2 regions of the Pseudoalteromonas sp. L21 genome follow, and region 2 is predicted to be linked to the other one. Evidence: predicted binding sites of a transcription regulator. Region 2 holds the regulator's gene; the other holds the start of a gene.
The links. Region 2 encodes LexA, which represses DNA repair genes until DNA is damaged. Its sites were predicted from a motif close to TACTGTATNNNNATACAGTA; they were not measured.
Positions count from the first base shown of each region.

Region 1 (4,216 bases), on a different contig from region 2:
AAAAATGTTGGTCTAGAGGTTGTAAAAACAGGCCTGGCTAATCAAAGTGAAAACCATAGCCGTTTTATCGTTGTTGCACGTAAACCACTACAGGTTTCTAAACAAATACCAACAAAAACAAGCTTGATCATGGCAACCAAGCAACAAGCTGGTTCATTAGCTGATGCGTTAATGGTATTTAAGCATCATCAAATAAACCTTGTAAAACTTGAATCTCGTCCTGTACCCGGTAACCCGTGGGAAGAGGTTTTTTATGTAGACTTAGAGGCTAACCTAGATGATTTACATGTCAAGCAAGCACTCGAAGAGCTGAAAGAGCACACCCAATATATTCGTATTCTAGGCTGCTACCAAAGCGAGTCTTTACAAGCTGTCAGCGTTTAACGTAAAAACTAATCGTAACACCAAAAGGAGCTAGCAAGCTCCTTTTTTGTTACGAATATTCACCGCAGACACTTGCACCCAAGGCACTCCCTAAGCATAATCTTGAAAACACTTCAAAATTGGATTTTTCATGAATTGGTTAGCTGAATTAGCAAGCAAAAGAACACCTTGGGTTTTACTCGCTTTAACCGCATTTGTGTTTGAAATAACAGCGCTGTTCTTTCAATATAATATGGGACTTGAGCCCTGCATAATGTGTATTTACCAACGTTTTGCTATGCTTGGCCTTCTTGGCGCAGGTATTGTCGGCGCAATCAACCCACAAAGTACCCTATGTAGACTTATCGCATTTGTCACTTGGGGAATATCTTCAATTTGGGGCTACTTTATTGCCAAAGAACACATCGCGATGCAAAACAATACAGACCCGTTTGCATTTAGCTGTGCATTTGAACCAAACTTTCCAAGCTTCATGCCTCTACACGAATGGATCCCAAGCTTCTTTGCTGCAACAGGTGATTGTGGAAACATAGATTGGCAATTTGCGTCAATGAGTATGCCTGCGTGGATGGAAGTTATTTTTGCAGCCTATTCGCTTGTTTTTATCGCTGTTGTAGCGAGTCGTTTAGTAATTAAAAAGTCGTTGTAATGTTGTATTTTTTTTCTAGTCAAATTCCTGCTTTAAAAGAGTTTAAAGTAAGACAACGTCAGCAAATTATTGCTCTTGCACTTGCGCATTTAAGTCCTATACAGAAGATCATTTTATCGGTATGTAAACTTGTTTTTTTAGCGCCCCTGTTTTTAGGTTTAGCTTATTTTCAGGGCTGGTCGCTTGTGCCTTGGCTGCTACTAGCTGGTCTGAGCTATCCACTCATAACAACACCGATAGAAAACATGTTTGCGCTCCCTCATTTACAAGTAGCAATTAAAGAGTTTAAACAGGGCGAATAACCGCCCTGCTTACTTATTTAAAGAATAATTTTTCCTTCTAACTGCGAGAACACCTTTTCACCGATCCCTTTTACATCTTTGAGTTGTTCTAATGATTTAAAAGGCCCCTGCTGAGTTCGGTGTTCTATAATCGCTTTGGCTTTTGACTCACCCACGCCAGGAAGCAAAGTGAGTTGCTCAACACTGGCTTTATTTATATTCACCTTTTGCTGTTTAACTTGCTCAGCTCCTTTATCTTCAGCTGCGCTAATAGGTAAAGTGGGCAATAAAGTTAAGCCTATTGATAGAAAGAGACTTGATAATAGTTTCATATTTTCCTCCGTGATATCCATTATGGATAGTTAAGTTAATTGTCACCTAACGCTTATTGCATCCCTACCGTTTCTATAATGGTGACATCATTAAATAAACCTAAAACCAACCGCAATGTCAAATAATCACCACAAAAAATAGACTTATCAAACTTGCAAATTCCGCCACAAACGATTACTGTATATAAAAACAGTAATCAAAGTGGCGTTGCTACGCTACAAATGCCACGCTTAAATGCAGGAGAAATCATGGCTGTTGTTGTTAAATATGTTGTAGAAAGAAACGGAGTCGAGCGAATGACGTTTACTACTAAAAAAGAAGCTGACGCATATGACAAAATGCTCGACATTGCTGAATCACTAGAAATGATGCTTGAGAAAGTTGACGTACCACTTAGTGAGCAACAAATTGAATCTCTTGCACTTGAGATGGCAAAAGAAAAAGACCAATTTATGGCTGTTTTGAAAGGTGCTAAAGAGGCCCCTGTAAAACCTAAAAAAGCAAAATCAGCCACCGACAATGTGGCAGATATAAAAGAAAAAGCAGCCGGTTAAAAATAAAAATCCAATAAAAAGGGCAACTCTATGTTGCCCTTTTTGTATTTAATTAAAAGTGTTTAATTAAAAACTACAGTGATGCCTCAACGTCATCAAATAATTTAGTAATTTCTTCTTTAGGTTCTGCTGTACTTAAACTCACAGCGACTATCGCAATACTTGATAGAATAAACCCAGGCACTATCTCATAGATAATTGCACTTAATTTTTGCCCATCAATCGTAACGGGTGCATAAATCCAAAATAGAACTGTCGCAGCACCCACAACCATACCCGCTATAGCTCCCTGAAGGTTCATACGTTTCCAGTAAAGGCTGAATAAAACAAGTGGCCCAAATGCAGCACCAAAACCTGCCCATGCATTACTAACTAGGTCAAGAATTGAACTGTCGCGGTCATAAGCTAAGTAGATAGCAAACAACGCAACCAAAATAACACTAATTCGGCCGACTAAAACAAGCTCTTTCTGAGACGCACTGCGATTAAGATATATTTTATAGAAATCTTCTGTCAGTGAGCTTGAACACACCAATAGCTGCGACGAAATAGTACTCATAATCGCCGCAAGAATAGCAGCAAGTAAGAAGCCAGCAATCAGTGGATGGAAAATAAGCTCAGACAGCACTAAGAAAATCGTTTCTTTGTCATCAATCGGCATTTGGTTTTCCAGCATATAAGCGGCACCAAATAAACCTGTTAGCACAGCACCAATTGCCGATAATGTCATCCACGACATACCCACACGGCGCATAGTAGGCATATCTTTCACTGAGCGAACAGACATAAAGCGTACAATGATATGTGGCTGACCAAAATAACCGAGTCCCCACGCCATTGCCGAGATGATGGCAATTGTTGAGCCACCTGCAAACCAGTCCATCATATTAAGTGCATGAATTTCTGATTCTTTCGGTGAGCTTAATAATAAGTCATAGCGAGCATTTGCTAACGTATCCATAAACGGCTGGTCAAGCATAGTATAGGTCGCTATCGGTACTGCAAGCAGCGACACGAACATGATACAACCTTGCACGAAGTCAGTTAAACTAACTGCTAAAAAACCACCGAATAATGTATAAAGAACAACCACACCCGTTGTGATATACAAGCCCATCTCGTAACTCATATTGAATGAATTTTCGAACAGCTTGCCACCCGCAACAACTCCTGATGAGGTGTATAAAGTGAAGAATACGATAATAACAATAGCTGAAATTACGCGCAAAACATTTTTATTATCATCGAAGCGATTTGCAAAATAGTCTGGAATGGTGATTGAATCATTCGCTTTCTCTGTATACACGCGCAAACGTGGTGCGACGAGAAAATAGTTTGCCCAAGCACCAAGTACCAAACCTATTGCGATCCATACCTTACTTAAACCAAACAAGTACATTGCACCTGGCAGACCCATCAGTAACCAACCACTCATATCTGATGCACCTGCTGATAGCGCAGCGACACTTGGTGATAGATTACGACCACCTAGCATGTATCCCGATACATCATCTGTTGATTGTTTGTAAGCATAAAGCCCAATCCCCAACATTACGATGAAGTACAATGCTAACGAAATTATCATTCCTGTTTCCAAATTAGCCTCCAATTATTGATTAATGTTGGCTTTTAATCCGAATAATGACTCGCAAGCCATTTAATTTTAAGACATTATTGGGGTAAAAACCGATATCACTCACGACTATATCATGCTTCTACCCTCCAACTCCAATCTAGCCGATGGGTAACGGCTTTGATGCAATAAACACTTTGCTAACAATTTTTCTATTATTTAGACGCAAGTAATAGAATTCTATTACGATTTATCCTAGTCTTAGGATCTAAAATGAAATAATAAAACAACTTTCCCCGTTTCAGCTCTTTTAACTAATGCTATTTCAAACGCAATGCAATATATTGCGGGGAAAAATGATTTAACTGATGTGGATTTGCTTCAAATATGTACTTTTACGCTGCGCGCCAACCAATTCTAGATAAAGAAAAGAAACTTGTAG
Region 1 covers NZ_JAKKCV010000001.1:433,757-437,972, forward strand. The annotation lists gene L3V41_RS01995 (chorismate mutase) at 1-384, shown strand, start outside; gene dsbB (disulfide bond formation protein DsbB) at 515-1,033, shown strand; gene L3V41_RS02005 (DUF6170 family protein) at 1,033-1,335, shown strand; gene L3V41_RS02010 (helix-hairpin-helix domain-containing protein) at 1,353-1,646, opposite strand; gene L3V41_RS02015 (YebG family protein) at 1,896-2,201, shown strand; gene putP (sodium/proline symporter PutP) at 2,275-3,786, opposite strand; gene L3V41_RS02025 (HDOD domain-containing protein) at 4,162-4,216, shown strand, end outside.
Region 1: L3V41_RS02015 (YebG family protein) is a predicted target of LexA. The motif match lies at 1,823-1,842, and genes of this name have one in related genera.

Region 2 (4,216 bases):
AGCAAACACAAAAAGCGCTGTATTATCGTTACTATAAGTAGTCGACAGTGGCGCATAAAAAGTCCAACCGAATGCAGGGCCACCACCAGGCATAAGCAATGAAGCTAACAGGATTAAAAAGGCGAAAGGTAGAATCCAGAAACTCCAGTTATTCATCCTTGGCAAAGCCATATCAGGTGCACCAATCATCATTGGCACCATCCAGTTGGCCAATCCAGTAAAGGCAGGCATAACAGCCCCAAATACCATGATCAAACCATGTACTGTCGTCATTTGATTAAAAAAGTGTGGATCAACAAGTTGCAAACCCGGCTGGAAAAGCTCTGCGCGGATCACCATTGCCATCGCACCACCAATTAGAAACATGGTTAGTGAGAAAATGAGGTATAAACTACCAATATCTTTATGGTTTGTTGTATATAACCAACGCTTGAAACCCTTAGCAGGGTGATGGTCGTGATGCGCATGCTCAGTGGCTTGCTCATTAATAACGTTACTCATTAGTTCGCCTCCGCTGCTGCATCAATTGCTGCTTGAATTTGACTCGGCTGGATAACATCACCCGTATCATTGCCCCAAGCATTTCGTTTATACGTAATGACAGCTGCAAGCTGCTTAATTGAAAGCTGTTTATCGAATGCTTGCATTGCTGTACCAGGCTTGCCATGAAGCACAATATCAATGTGATCTTTAACATCACCTAGTACAATAGGGCTGCCTTTAAGCGCAGGAAATACGCCTGGTAGCCCCATACCTGTTGGCTGATGACATGCTGCACAGCTAGCCATGTAGACTTGCTCACCTAGTGTCATTAACTCTTCTTTCGCAAGTGTTTGATCAAGTAATGCAGCATCCGCTGCTGCCGCATTCGCTTTTTCTTGCTTGGCATCAGCTAACCAAGTTGCAAACTCATCTTCAGGTAATGCTTGAACCACAACAGGCATAAAGCCATGATCTTTACCACACAGCTCAGCACATTGACCCCGGTAAACACCAGGTTCGTTAATTCGTGTCCATGCTTCATTGATAAAGCCCGGATTTGCATCTTTTTTCACCGCAAAATCAGGAACCCACCAAGAGTGAATAACATCGTCAGAAGTCATCAAAAAGCGTACTTTTTTATTGATAGGAAGAACCAGCGGCTTGTCGACTTCAAGTAAGTAATTTGCTGTCTTTTCAGCTTGGTTATCTATTTGATCTTTTGGTGTCGACAAAATCGAGTAATAGGCAATATCTTCACCCATATATTCGTAATGCCATTTCCATTGAGAGCCCGTGACCTTAATGGTGATGTCCGCCTTAGAGGCATCCTCCATGGCGATTAAGGTTTTTGTGGCAGGCACAGCCATGGCAATTAAAATCACAAACGGAATGGCAGTCCAAAGAATTTCAACTTTTGTGCTTTCATGAAATTGGGCAGGCTTTGCCCTTTTTGATTTTCTATGATGTATTAAAGCCCAAAACATCACCGCAAAAACGATGACGCCGATTACACAACAGATAATAAATATCGTCATGTGTAACTCATAAACATTATTACTTATATCAGTTACCCCTTTACGCATATTAAATTGACTATTTGCCAATGCTAACTGCGGTAGAGACACTAATATAAGCCACAAGGCATAACGCATTTTACCCATGTGACAGCTCCTTTAAATGCTATTGCAAGACGCAAAGCGAAAAGGCGTACAGCTAGGTGCCCATTCGTATTTTTATTGTTAAGAGCAAACACGTACCAACACGACAGAAATCTGATACAAGCTCATCGTTTAACACCACAGCACATTATTTTGTGTCTTTTTAGTAAAACGGTGTTAACACAATGTATTAACCAATTAGTTAAAAAATGAACAATAAGCAAGTTTTTAATCTAAGAAATGTTTATTTTGGTGCAAAAATAACAACTATAATCAGAGCGTTATTTGTAAAAAAGGGGAAGAGCAAAAACTCAAAAAGAAAGGAAAACTGCGCTATACATGGACTCCCAGCAACGCTAAGGGGTCACAAATCGATGCTAAATAGGTAAAAAGCGGCGTCGCACCAAATTAAATCAGTTTGACGCACCATTTTGGAAACATCTTACTCAGTACAATACATCAAAACAAAAAACGAGCGTGACTGAGAACACTAAAGTTACTTAAGTATATTAGCGTTACATCCAATCAGCATTACGAATAACGCCAACTGCCAATCCTTCAATATTGAAAGATTCGTGTTCGAGATCAACTTCAATCGGTGCAAACTCGTCATTTTCTGCATGTAGGAGGACTTTTCGACCTGCTTTTTCTAAGCGTTTTACAGTCACATCTTCATCAACACGCGCAACGACAACTTGACCATTTTCAGCCACTTGTGTTCTGTGTACTGCCAGTAAATCACCATCCATAATGCCTATATCTTTCATACTCATGCCATTAACACGTAGTAAAAAATCTGCAGCGGGCTTAAACAAAGATGGATCAACCTGACAATGGCTCTCTACATGTTCCTGCGCTAAAATTGGCTCACCTGCGGCAACACGACCAATTAAAGGGAGTCCTAGTTGTTCTGGCTCATCTTCTTCAACTAACTGAATACCTCGACTCGCACCAGGCTTCATTTTTATCATGCCTTTTTTAGCCAGCGCTTTAAGATGTTCTTCAGCAGCATTGGCACTTTTAAAACCAAGCGTTTGAGCTATTTCGGCACGAGTTGGCGGCATGCCTGTATCTTTAATAAATACTTTAATGAGTTCTAATATTTGCGATTGGCGTTTCGTTAATGGGCGCATACAACTGGTTTTCCATACAGTACATTTAACTGTGAGTATATACAGTTATCTGAAAATCGCAAATTTAAATTAGCCACCTCATTTTGCTACAAAACTAACATTGAACAGCACAGTTATATGCAATAAGGTAGTAGCTTTAATTAGCTTGCTAAGGAAATACCATGAGCATTTGGCATCAGCCAATCACTTTGGAGCAATGCCAGCAATTTGCACAAGGCATTACAGGTGAAGGAACTTTAATGAAAACCATGGGCATTGAAATAACCGAAATTGGTGATGACTACCTAGTTGCCACCATGCCCGCTATACCAGCCCACCATAATCCAATGGGGATGGTACACGGAGGCGCAAATGTTGTGCTAGCTGAGACTGTGGCCAGTTATGCGGCAAATTTTGTTGTTGACTTCGAAAAGTTTTATTGTGTCGGCCAAGAGATAAATGCCAATCACCTCAAAGCATCACGCAAAGGCGTACTTACAGCAATTACACGCCCTATTCATCTAGGGAAAAGAACATCGGTTTGGGAAATTAAAATTAGTAATGCGGCAGGTGAACTGTGCTGCGTATCACGTATGACCGCAGCAGTGGTAGAACGAAGATAGCGAGCTTAGCTCTGAACCGGGTAGATGGTAATTTCGAGCCCTGCGCCAATGGCAGAAATACGTAATAAGGTATCTGCGTGCAGGGCTTGATTAAAACATTTTGGCGAGTCACCTGACTCAAAACCAATATCAAATGTTCGTTTTGAACACGAAAGCCACTGTTTCAATGCATTGCGTGAACATGACTCAATTAATTCGCATAATTGATTAATTGCTTTATCTGGCGTGCTAATGTCAGCTGTTGCTTCAATACGAGCAAGTTGACGATATTCATCTTTGTCATAATGTAAGACCATGGCGTTTTTCTTTAAATCAGCCACCAGTGCACTTATATCGTGTTTTGATTCAAGCTCCAAGTCTACATTTAAAAATTGAATTTCCGACATACCTTCGTTTTACCCTCTATTAATAGCGATTGGAACTTTAACGCAGTTTTGTCTATATACCAAATCTAGAATACAGTTAATGCGACATTATGCCGCATTGGCAGCCTAATTTAAGCTTTTACAATAGCGCCTATACAAAAATAACAAGTGGTTTTCTATGAATAAACGTATGTTCAAATATGCCCGCAAAGTGCATAAATGGTTAGGTTACTTGCTCGCCATACAAATCTTTTTTTGGCTGCTGGGTGGCTTGGTAATGAGCGCCATTCCACTTGAAAAAGTACATGGCAAACACTTAGCTAAACGCAGCCTCAGTAATCCATTTAAAGTACATGATTACATGGCATCAATTGATGCAATAACAACTCAGTTTGAGCAAATTAGTGATATAAAATACAGCCACTTACTCACAAAACCCACTATTGAAATTGCCACTTTAAACGGTACATTTACCT
Region 2 covers NZ_JAKKCV010000008.1:32,829-37,044, reverse strand. The annotation lists gene ctaD (cytochrome c oxidase subunit I) at 1-501, opposite strand, end outside; gene coxB (cytochrome c oxidase subunit II) at 501-1,643, opposite strand; gene lexA (transcriptional repressor LexA) at 2,156-2,773, opposite strand; gene L3V41_RS18405 (hotdog fold thioesterase) at 2,935-3,375, shown strand; gene L3V41_RS18400 (hypothetical protein) at 3,381-3,761, opposite strand; gene L3V41_RS18395 (hypothetical protein) at 3,919-4,216, shown strand, end outside.